Regions from separate parts of the Halomonas sp. PAMB 3232 genome, predicted to be linked through region 2. Evidence: predicted binding sites of a transcription regulator. Region 2 holds the regulator's gene; each other region holds the start of a gene.
What was found. Region 2 encodes PhoB, which activates phosphate uptake and scavenging genes when phosphate is short. Its sites were predicted from a motif close to TGTCATANNNNTGTCANA; they were not measured.

Region 1 (3,870 bases), 320 kb from region 2:
CGACCTGCCAGCCCGAGCCGAGCATCTGTGAGTAGGTATCCCACAGGTGGTCGCCGGGCGTGAGCGGCAGCACCCCGCGCACGAAGGCGCCGGGTTCGTGGGTCGAGGCGATAAACGCCACGTACACCGGAAACGCCACGACCAGCACGCCGAGAATCAGCACCGCGTGGGTCAGAATATTCAAGAAGGGTCTGTTTTCGACCATGGTCAAGACCTTTGCGCTAGTAGTTGACTCGGCGTTCCACGTAGCGGAACTGCACGAACGTCAGAAGGATCACGATACCCATCAACAGCACCGACTGGGCCGAGGAGGAGCCGATGTTGAGCCCCGCCACGCCGTCGGTGTAGACCTTGTAGACCAGCGTCATGGTCGCCTGACCCGGCCCGCCGCCGGTGGTGGCGTCGATCACCCCGAAGGTGTCGAACATCACGTAGTTGATGTTGATGATCAGCAAGAAGAAGGTGGTCGGCGACAGCAGCGGAAAGACGATGCTCCAGAAGCGCTTGAAGGGCGTGGCGCCGTCGATGGCGGCGGCCTCGATCAGCGATTTGGGCACCGACTGAAGTCCGGCCAGAAAGAACAGGAAGTTGTAGGAGATCTGCTTCCAGGCCGCGGCAATGGTGATCAGTATCATTGCCTGGCTGCCCGAGACCCGGTGGTTCCAGTCGATGTCGAACCAGTCGAGCACGTGGGGCAAAAGCCCGATGGTCGGGTTGAACAGAAACCACCACAACACCCCGGCCACCACCGGTGCCACCGCGTAGGGCCAGACCAGCAGCGTGGTGTAGAACTTCGCGCTTCTCAGCACCCGGTTGACACACACCGCCAGCAACAGCGCCAACCCCATGGAGAGCACCGTGACCGACACGGCAAAGATCGCCGTGCGCCCCAGCGCATTCAGGTAGCTTGGATCGCTTAGAATACGGGCGTAGTTCGAAAGGCCCACGAAGGTGGTCTTGAAGCCGAAGGCGTCGGTGCGCTCGAAGCTCGACTTCACCGCTTGGCTCGCCGGCCAGATGAAGAACACCAGCGTAATGATGAGCTGCGGCGCCAATAGGCAGTAGGGAAGCCACCGGTTCTGATAGGTGGAGCGTTTGGTCTGCATGATGAATCCTGTATCACGAGCGCCCGGAAAAGCCGTCCCGTGAACCCCGCCTTGAAAGCGAAGGCAGGCGCAGGGGAGGGCTCTCACGACGAACCCCGGCGCAAGGGCCGGGGTTCGTGAGACGATCAAGCGTTAGTTATTGGCTGACTCGAAATCGCGCAGGATCTGGTTGCCGCGCTCGACCGCGTCATCCAGCGCTTCCTGCCCGCTCTTGTCGCCCGCTAGCACCGCCTGGAACTCCTCGTCGAGCACCATGCGTACCTGCGGGTAGTTGCCAAAGCGCAGGCCCTTGGAGTTCTCGGTGGGCTCGTTCAGGTTGATCTGCTCGATGGCGAGATCCGCACCCGGGTTCTCCTCGTAGTAGCCCTGCTCCTGGCTCAGCTCATACGCGGCGGTGGTGATCGGCAGATAGCCGGTGCCCTGGTGCCACTCCGCCTGTACGTCGGGAAGCGACAGGTACTCGAGGAATTCGGCCACGCCGGCGTACTCGTCGTCTTCATGACCGGAAAGCACCCACAACGTCGCGCCGCCGATGATCGAGTTCTGCGGCGCGCCCTCGACGTCATCATAGTAAGGCAGCATGCCGAAACCGACCTCGAAGTCGGAGTTGGCGAGCACGTCGGCGCGCGAGGCCGAAGAGTTCATGTACATCGCGCAGTCGCCGGCGTAGAACGAGGGCGCAGCGTCCGGGCCGTTGGCGGGGCCGGCGTAGCTGTAAACGCCGCTGTCGCTCCACTCCTTGAGTTGATCCCAGAAGCGCGCCTGCACCTCGCCGTTGAAGACGAACTCGGTGTCCAGACCGCCAAAGCCGTTCTCTTGGGTGCCGATCGGCTGGTTGTGCAGCGCCGAGAAGTTCTCCAAGCCGATCCAGTTGGCCGCGTAGGCCATGGTGAAGCCGCAGGACGCTGCGCCTTCATCGACGATCTGTTGGCCCATCTCGCCCATTTCAGCCCAGGTGGTCGGCGGAGTTTCCGGGTCGAGCCCGGCGGCCTCGAAGGCGTCCTTGTTGTAGTAGAGAATCGGCGTGGAGGAGTTGAACGGCATCGAGAGCATGTTGCCGTCGGTGTCGGTGTAGTAGCCGGTCACCACGGGCAGGTAGTTGTCTGCGTCGAAGTCGTTGCCGTGTGCTTCCATCAGCTCATACACGGGATAGATGGCGCCCTGGGCGGCCATCATGGTGCCGGTGCCGACTTCGTAAATCTGTACGATGTGAGGCTGCTCGCCGGCACGGAAGGCGGCGATGGTGTTGACCATGGTCGCTTCGTACTCACCCCGATAGGAGGGCGTGACCTGGTACTCATCCTGAGTGGCGTTGAAGTCCTCGGCCAGGGCGCTCAGGCGCTCGCCGAGCTCGCCGCCCATGGAGTGCCACCAGGTGATCTCGGTGGCGGCCTGGGCGGACATGCTCAGGCTTGCCGCGGCGATACCGACGGATAACGCGCGTAACGTGAAACGAGACATACATCACTCCTTGTGGGCCCGGGCATGGCCGGGCGGCGCAGTACGTTTATTGAGCTTGTGAGGTGCACTGAACAGTAGTGAGTCTATATGACAAATTGATGAACGATAACCGGACGAAGGTTCAAGGCTCATGCCACTTTGGCAGTAGGCGAGCGCGGTGGGCAGTGCTAGGGTGGTGGCAACGCGCTTAACCCGAGATACGTCATGACGAATGCAGAATCGCTTCTTTCCCAACTCATCGCCTTCAATACCACCTCCCGCGGCTCCAACCTGGCGCTGATCGAATTCGTCGAAGGCTATCTGGCCAAGCACGGCGTCGCCTCGGAGCGGGTCATGAGCCCCTGCAACACCAAGGCGAATCTGATTGCGCGTATCGGCCCGGACGCGCCGGGTGGGGTGATGCTGTCGGGCCACACCGACGTGGTGCCGGTCGAGGGCCAGCCCTGGTCGACGGACCCGTTTACGCTTCACGACGGCGGCGACGGCCGGCTTTACGGCCGGGGAAGCTGCGACATGAAAGGCTTCATCGCCTGCGCGCTCGCCATGGTGCCCGAGTGGGTGAAGGCGCCTCTCAAGCAGCCCATCTACTTCGGCTTCTCCTATGACGAAGAGATCGGCTGCGTCGGCGCGCCGGAGCTGATCAAGCGCTTTTATGAACACTACTCCACCACGGCTCACGTCATCGTCGGCGAGCCGACCCTGATGCAGCCGGTGGTGGCGCAAAAAGGCGCGACCAACCTGCGCACCACGGTCACCGGGGTCGAGGCGCACAGCAGCCAGGTCAACCAGGGCACCTCGGCGATCCACGTGGCCGCGCGGCTGGTGAGTTTCATCGAGGACACCATGACCGCCCTGGTCGAGGAGGGCCGGGTGGACGAGGCCTTCAACGTGCCCCACACCAGCCTGCACGTAGGCCGGATCAAAGGCGGTACGGCGATCAACATCATGGCGCGCGAATGTACCTTCGAGTGGGAGATTCGTCATTTGCCGACCGAGACGTTCGGCGAGGTGTTTGACCGCTTCACCCAGTATGTCGATTCGCTCAAGGCCGAGCTTTCGGCGCGTGGCAAGCGAGTCACCATCGACACCGAGGCGCTCAACGTCACCGTGCCGGGCCTGGCCGATCGCGACAACGCCGCCGTGCTGCGCCTGGCCCGGGATCACCTGCCTAATGAGTGCTGCAACCACGCGGTGGCCTACGCCACCGAAGCCGGGCAGTTCCAGGGGCAGGGGCTGCAAACGATCATCCTCGGGCCGGGCAGCATCGCCCAGGCCCACCAGCCGGACGAGTACATCGAGAAAA
Region 2 (3,870 bases):
GGCTCTCATTGGTGTTCATATTGACGCCATGATCTTGCGTTTCATCCTGCTCGACCATGCTATCCTGGTTCTCTTCGATAGACGGATGCTCGGTGGTTTGTGCAAAGGCCATCGGGCTTGCCAACAGACCAAACGCAATACCTACGACACCCGCTTTCTTGAGTAGCTCCTTGGACATCATATTCCACCTCCTGAATTGCTGTGGTACCGCTTAAAGTAAGAAAGAGTGCCTTGCGGCGGACTACTTTGAAGCAGCTGTCTTTCTTACTTAAATCTTTGCAGAGGCTGTGCCATAAATCCAATAAAAAATTAAATTACTTTAAAATCAATAATATATAACATTACAAAACCTGTACAATGCGTTCCATGTGGCTGTATAGGCGCTCTGAAAGTGGCTAAAAATGACACATGAGCATTCCTGTACCACTCTTACATGCCATATTGACACACTTGTACAGGTGTTGTTTCAAAGAGGATCAGCTTAGGCGGGCGGCGGGGAAAATACAGCGGAAGGTAGCGCCAAAGCCCGGGCGACTTTCGATCGAAAGCCGCCCGTCGTGGCGAATCAGCACATGCTTGACGATGGCAAGTCCAAGGCCGGTACCGCCGGTGGCCGTGCTGCGCCCTTTATCGACGCGATAAAAGCGTTCGGTCAGCCGTGGAATATGTATCGGGTCGATGCCGTGACCGTTGTCCTTGACCTCGATACAGGCGCCGCCTTCGGCAAGCTCGGCGTAGCGCAGCGTAATCGTACTGCCCCCCGGCGCGTAGCGCACGGCGTTGAACACCAGGTTGGACACCGCGCTTCGCAGCTCCTGCTCGCTGCCGATCAGCCGCGCGTCGCTTTCGATCTCGAGCGCGATCTGCTGGGGCGTTTCGTGCTGCTGACCGGACAGTGCCCGGGCGTCCTGACACACGCTTTCCAATAGCGGCCCCAGTGCCAACGGCTGGTGATCCTTGCCGCCCTGATCAATCTCGAGGCGCGAAAGCAGCAGCAAATCGTCGACCAGATTCTGCATGCGCAGGGTTTGCGCCTGCATCTGAGCGACGCTGCGGCCAAGTCTTGGCGGCAGTTGATCGCTCAGATCGCTGTAGGTTTCCAGATAGCCAGAGAGCACGGTCAAGGGCGTGCGAAGCTCATGGGAGACGTTGGCGACGAAATCCTGGCGCATCTGCTCCAGCCGGTGCAGCCGGGTGATATCACGTGCCATCAAGAGCCGCTCATCGTCGCCGTAAAGCGTGATCTGATACTCGAGAATGCGCCGTTCGTCGATGGGTGAGGTGAGCGTTAGAGGCTCACTGTATTCGCGGGACGAGAAGTAGCGCACAAACGCGGGGTCGCGCAACAAATTGGTGATGTGCTGGCCGCGGTCATGGGCGGTTTGAAGCCCCATCATCTTTGTGGCGGCGCTGTTCCACCACTCCAGGTCGCCGTGACGGTCGAGCATGACCACGCTGTCGCGCATCGCCTCCGACGACTCCTGAATACGCGCAAGCGTGGCTCTGAGGCGGCCCTGAGTGATGCGCTGACTTTTCTGGTAGCGGTAGAGCCGGTCCAGAAGCTCGCCCCAGAGCCCGGGCCCGGCGGGTGGCTCCTCGCTCGGCGTAAGCGTTAGCCATAGATAAAGCGCGCGCAGCTGGCGCAAGTGGTAGAAAAGACACACGCCGAGCCCGGCGGCGAGGCCCAACCCCGGCGCGCCAAACAGCCAGCCCATGATCACCCCGAGCGTGGCAAGCCAGGCGATACGCCAGAGTTCCCGGCTCCACAGGTGCACGCGCTAGCTCCGGGCGGAGAAGCGATAGCCGGTGCCGCGCACCGTCTGAATCAGGTTCTGATGAGCATCGCCCAGGGCCTTACGCAGGCGACGAATGTGAACGTCCACGGTGCGCTCCTCGACGTAGACGTTGCCGCCCCATACCTGATCCAGCAGCTGGCTGCGGGTATAGGCGCGCTCCTGGTGGGTCATGAAAAATTGCAGCAGTCGATATTCCGTCGGCCCCATGTCCAACGCCTTGCCGTGAGCGCTGACCCGGTGGCTTACCGGGTCGAGCAGCAGGCCGTTGATTTCCACCGGGTCCTCCATGCCGCGCGGCGTGGTACGCCGCAGCACCGCTTTCAGGCGCGCGACCAGCTCTCTGGGAGAGAACGGCTTGGTGATGTAGTCGTCGGCACCCGCCTCGAGCCCTTGGATCTTGTTGTCTTCCTCGCCCTTGGCAGTGAGCATGATGATCGGAAGCTCGGCGGTGGCCTCTTCGCGCTTGAGGCGACGGGCCAACTCGATGCCGCTGGTACCGGGCATCATCCAGTCGAGCAGCAGCAGATCCGGCTGGTTGTCGACCACCAGCGCGTGGGCATCCTGGGCGTTATCGGCTTCGAGCACGCGATAGTCCGCCATCTCCAGCGCCACCGCGATCATCTCGCGAATCGGCGCCTCATCGTCGACGATTAAAACGGTTTTGGCGGTCATGGGCGGGCCTCACGGTGTCCAGGCAAAGTGGTCGATGACATATCGGTGACAATCACACCATGAGCGAGTGACAGTTTTATGACACCCGCTTTTGCCACCTTAGCCCGCCACCGGCCAAAAGCTCAAGGCGAGCCCGGCGAAGAGCACAAGCCCCGACCAGTGATTGTTCAAAAACGCCTGAAAGCAGGCCTCGCGCTCGCGGTGAACGATCAGGCGCTGCTGATGCACGAAGGTGGCCGCCATGGCCACAAGGCCCAGCCAGAAAAAGCCTCCCAGACTTATAGCCCACCCCACCCAGGCCAGCAGTAACAGCGTGGCCGCCTGCAGCAGGCCAATGATCAGCCGGTCGGCCTGGCCAAACAGCACTGCGGTGGATTTGATGCCGATCTTCAAGTCGTCGTCGCGGTCCACCATGGCGTACTGGGTGTCATAGGCGACGGTCCACAGCACGTTGGCCAGAAATAGTACCCACGCCTCGAGCGGCACGTGACCCAGAACCGCGCCAAAGGCCATGGGGATCGCCCAGGAGAACGCCGCACCGAGCACCACCTGGGGGAAGTGGGTATAGCGCTTCATGAAAGGATACGCGGCGGCAAGCAAAAGCCCGCCCACCGACAGCAACACGGTAAACCAGTTGGTCAACAGCACCAGAATGAACGACACCGCCACCAGCGCGATGAACAGCACCTTGGCTTCGGCTTCCCCGATGCGCCCGGTCGCCAGCGGCCGGTTTTTGGTACGTTTGACGTGGCCGTCGAAGTGGCGATCGGCGTAGTCGTTCACCACGCATCCTGCCGCGCGCATGGAGTAGACGCCGGCGATAAAGATCAATAGCACCCCGCGTCCTGGCACGCCCTCGGCGGCGATCCACAGCGCCCAGAGCGTCGGCCACATCAAAAGCCAGGTGCCAATGGGCCGATCAAGGCGCATCAGCGTGATGAAATCACGCGCCCGGGACCAGCCGGTCGGGCGCAGCAGAGAACGGTCCATGCTTACCTCTCGAGGATAAATCGCGCGCCCAGCTTAGCGCGAAGCCAGATCGGGTTCATCCGCCAGGGTCGATAAAAACGCTTCCTGCACCAAAAGCGACAGCCCGCCGTGGTAGAAGATCGAGCGCCGCGCCCAGACGCTCGGAAGCTCTGGCGCCTGGCGATGAGCGAACGCCGGACGCTGGCCGGTGGCGTAAAGCGCGCCGCGCACGAGATCCGGCTGGCGAAACAGCCAGCTCCCCAGCGAACGCTCGCCCAAACGCTCGAGATGCAGCCCCTTGAGCTGCGCCAGCGGCGCCACCGAGCGCGCCACCACCCAAGGGGTGTCATCGATGCACAGCGCCACCTCGCGACACCAAACAAGCCGGCGCGGCGCAAGGCCAAGCGCCTGGGCTTCGTCGCGTTCGGGTACG
Region 3 (3,870 bases), 310 kb from region 2:
GAAATCAAGCGCAGTTCCCGCGATACGCGACATGGTGCGGGTGGAGACATGGCGCTCCAGATTAAAGCGCATGACGATCAGCTGTACGATCACCCCGCCGATCATGGCGATGGGGAAAAGCGGTACGTGAGCCAGAATTTCGAGCCCGCCGTTTTGCGCCCAGGTCACCTGCTCGATCCATCGAAGCCCGGACAGCAGCAGCCAGCCGATCACGATCGCCACCCCGACCAGCCCGATATGCAGGCTCAGCGGGTCGGTGGTGCCGGCTTCCTGGGTCAGATCCTTTTTGAATTCGCTGAACTCACCGGCCGAGGGGCGCTCTTCGTCGCGAAGGGTCTCGTCTGGCGCTCCCTCCTCTTGCTGCTTTTCTGGCGTCACGACGCCGCGGCGCGCGGCGATATTGATCATCAGCGTGCCGATCAGTACGCCAGAGACGATCCCGACCGTGGCAAGCCCGAGCGCGAGATCCGCGCCCTCCTCGAAACCCAGCTCCGCGAAGGTGTCGCCCATGCCGGCGGCGGTGCCGTGGCCGCCTTCGAAGCCGATTTCGATCAGCGCTCCGGCCATGGGGTTCATGCCAAACACCGGGGCCAGTACCAAAAGCGCAAGTGACAGCCCCACCACGTATTGCCCCCAGGCCATGGTCTGTCCCACCACGACCTGGGGGCCGGCGCGCATCCAGATCGTTTTAATGCCGGGAATGGTCTTGCCGATGAACAGCGCCGCGAACACCACGTTGATCAAAAGCCCGGGCAGCGATGCCCAGCTTTCCTGCACGTAAGCGGGAAAAAGCCCCGCGCTCTCTTCGAACACCTCGGGCATGAAGCGGCCGAGCACGTCCGGGCCCATCAGCAGGAGCAGCAGGCCAGCGATCACGGAGCTTGGAAGGAAAAGGCGTCTGAGCCAGCCGATTTTCAGGCGAAGGGCGTTGCTGAGTAGAAGCGCCAGCCCAATGAGGACCAGCGCAACGAAGAGGTCACCGACGGTCATGGTCATGTCATCACTCCCTGATGAGCAGGATAGGCGCCGACGTCGCTAAAGAATACGTAAGCACTCCGAGTGAGTTAACCGTAGTGGTTTTTTAATCAAAGCGCTATCAGGGCACCAGATAAAGGCTGAGCAGCGCAAAGCCGTAGCCGATCAGCGCGCCCGCCAGCACATCGCTTGCGTAGTGAAGCCCAAGCCCTACTCGCGAAATCGCGATCAGCGCGCTTAACGGCAACACGACGACCAGAAGCCAGGGCGTGTGGGCGGCGACCATCACACTGAACATCACCGCGTGCATGGTGTGCCCGCTTGGAAAGCTGTAGCGGTCGCGGGCGGGTTCGCCGCAGTGAACGCCGCCCAGATAGGTGATGAACGGGCGCTCGCGGCAAAGCCGGGTCTTGATCAGCCGGTACACCGTCAGCGCCAGCAGCGCGATGGCGCTGTACTGCAGCATCCGCTGGCTGCCATTTGGAGTGAGCCAGGGTTGGGCGGCAATGAGCGCCACCCACACCGGCCAATCGCCCAGCCGGCTGGCGGTTTGCAGTACGCGCCGCCACACCGGGTTCAGCGAAAGCCGAGTGACGCGCTGGCAAAAGCGCCACTCCCACGTATCAAGACGATCGAATGCGACAAGCGGGCGAGAGCGCATGATGTGCCTCCTGGGCGGTATGCAGGTAACGCTTGAACTGTTCGGCGATGCCACTCCAGCTGTGCTCCAGCACGCTGAGCCGGGCCGTTCGGCCCAGACGGGCGTAGTCGGCCGGGTGCTGGCAGAGTTCGGCGGCGGCCTGATGAAACCCCCTGGGGTCGTCGGGGGCGATACTCAGGCCGTTATGGCCGTGCCGAATCAGCTCGGCGCTGGCGGCGTGATCGAAGGCCACTACCGCCAGGCCGCTGGCCATGGCCTCGGTGATCACGTTACCCCAGGTTTCGGAAAGCGAGGGAAACACGAAGATATCGGCGCTGGCGTAGTGGCGAGCGAGACTCGGCTGATCCAGAAAGCCGGTGAAGTGGGCCTGGGGGAGCGCCTTTTGCAACTGCGCCCGCGCCGGGCCGTCGCCGACGATCACCTGCGCCATGTCCGGGCGCACCTCGCGCATGGCCTGAAAGGTCTCGACCAGCAGCGTCAGGTTTTTCTCTGCCGCCAGTCGCCCGGCGTAGAGCGCCACGCTCTGGTGCTCGTTCACACCCCACTGATCGCGCAGGGTGTCGTCGCGGTGGGCCGGCGAGAAGTGCTCGCCGTCGATCCCGCGGGAGAGCACGCTGACATCGCGAATGCCCGCCTTGTGCAGGGTGCGGGCCTGGGCGTGGGTCGGCACCAGCGTCAGCGCGCAGCCGTTGTGGAAGTGACGCAGGTAGCGAAGGGTCGCCGCGCTCAGCCAGCCGATGCCGTAGTCATGGCAGTAGTGGTCGAAGTTGGTGTGCCAGCCCGCCACGCAAACGATGCCGAGCTTGCGCGCTACCCGCCGGGCGGCCAGCCCCAGCGGGCCTTGGGTGGCGAGATAAACCGCATCCGGTGGATGCTTTTTCCAGAATCGCGTGAGCATTCCAGGCGTTGCCAGGCCCACCTGAACCTCGGCGTAGCCGGGTAGCGGCAGCCGGTAAACCTGAAGCTCTTCCCCCGCTGTCGATCGCGGCTTTTGGGCTCGCGGGGCGGGGCGCACGACATCGACCTGAACGTCCAGGCGGTCGAGCTCGCAGGCCAGGCGATTGAGCGTATGGGCCACACCGTTGATATCCGGTGCCCAGGTTTCACTCACAATACAAAGCCGCATCGCTTTCGTCCCCTGCCCAAGGTGTGCTCCCAGTGTGGCAAGAGACGATGACAGCGACGGGACAATCAGGTGACGAACGCGTGACAGGCGAACGCCGCTCGCCGGGCCCCTGACGCGCTATTAAAGCGCGGGTATTGGGGCGGCGCCGAAGGCGGTTAGAGGTCGGCTCTCACCGACCAGAGCTCCGGAAAGAACTGCAGCTCCAGCGCTTTCTTGAGATAGCCCACGCCCGAGGTGCCGCCGGTGCCGCTGCGCTGGCCGATGATGCGCTCCACCGTTTTCATGTGGCTAAAGCGCCATTTGTGGAAGTTGTACTCGGTATCGATCAGCTTCTCGGCAAGCTCGTAGAGATCCCAGTGGCGCTCCGAGTGGCGGTAGATGGTCGACCAGGCGGCCTCGACCTCGGGTGAGGCGACGTAGGGTGTCGACCAGTCGCGCTCAAGCGACGACGCCGGCAGCTCGAAGCCTCGCCGCGCCAGTAGCTGCAGACAGACATCGTAGAGGCTGGGGGCGGCAAGTACCTCTTGCAGCCGCTGGTAGTGGGCCGGGTGGCGGCGGTGCGCTTCGGCCAGGCGGGGGTGCTTGTTGCCGAGCAGAAACTCGAGCTCGCGGTACTGATACGACTGAAACCCCGAACTCTGGCCCAGGCTGTCGCGAAAGGCGAGATAGTCGGAAGGCGTCATGGTGGCGAGCACTTCCCAGGCGTTGATCATCTGCGCCTGGATGCGTGCCACCCGGGTGAGCATCTTGAACGCCGGGCGCAGCGCATCGGTCTCGATCGCCCGGGCCGCCGCGTGGGCCTCGTGCAGGCACTGCTTCAGCCACAGCTCCGAGACCTGGTGAATGATCACGAACAGCATCTCGTCGTGCTGATCGCTGATCGGGTTCTGACAGGTGAGCAGCGGCGCCAGATCCAGGTACTCGCCGTAGCTCATGGGCTGGTCCCAGTGCACCTGCTGCTCGTTGTCCAGATTGACGGCGCCGCGCTCAGACGGGGTCGGCGAATCGTTATGCATGGGGAATATCTCCCGTGTCGTGCTCGAGTGCCGTATCGGCGTACTCGAGAATGTCGAAATGGTCACGTTCGGCTAGCAGGGTAATCGTCGCC

Region 1: the regulator PhoB is predicted to act here: its motif matches at 2,654-2,671, upstream of ugpB (sn-glycerol-3-phosphate ABC transporter substrate-binding protein UgpB).
Region 3: the regulator PhoB is predicted to act here: its motif matches at 2,809-2,826, upstream of RN346_RS15745 (glycosyltransferase family 1 protein).

Annotation. Positions count from the first base shown of each region.
Region 1 is NZ_CP134865.1:3,423,018-3,426,887, reverse strand. It holds gene ugpE (sn-glycerol-3-phosphate ABC transporter permease UgpE) at 1-205, opposite strand, end outside; gene ugpA (sn-glycerol-3-phosphate ABC transporter permease UgpA) at 222-1,106, opposite strand; gene ugpB (sn-glycerol-3-phosphate ABC transporter substrate-binding protein UgpB) at 1,239-2,567, opposite strand; gene argE (acetylornithine deacetylase) at 2,772-3,870, shown strand, end outside.
Region 2 is NZ_CP134865.1:47,632-51,501, reverse strand. It holds gene RN346_RS00250 (hypothetical protein) at 1-178, opposite strand, end outside; gene phoR (phosphate regulon sensor histidine kinase PhoR) at 477-1,775, opposite strand; gene phoB (phosphate regulon transcriptional regulator PhoB) at 1,779-2,468, opposite strand; gene ubiA (4-hydroxybenzoate octaprenyltransferase) at 2,568-3,458, opposite strand; gene RN346_RS00230 (chorismate lyase) at 3,492-3,870, opposite strand, start outside.
Region 3 is NZ_CP134865.1:3,438,121-3,441,990, reverse strand. It holds gene RN346_RS15755 (sodium/glutamate symporter) at 1-996, opposite strand, end outside; gene RN346_RS15750 (phosphatase PAP2 family protein) at 1,097-1,636, opposite strand; gene RN346_RS15745 (glycosyltransferase family 1 protein) at 1,599-2,762, opposite strand; gene kynA (tryptophan 2,3-dioxygenase) at 2,918-3,778, opposite strand; gene RN346_RS15735 (alpha/beta hydrolase) at 3,771-3,870, opposite strand, start outside.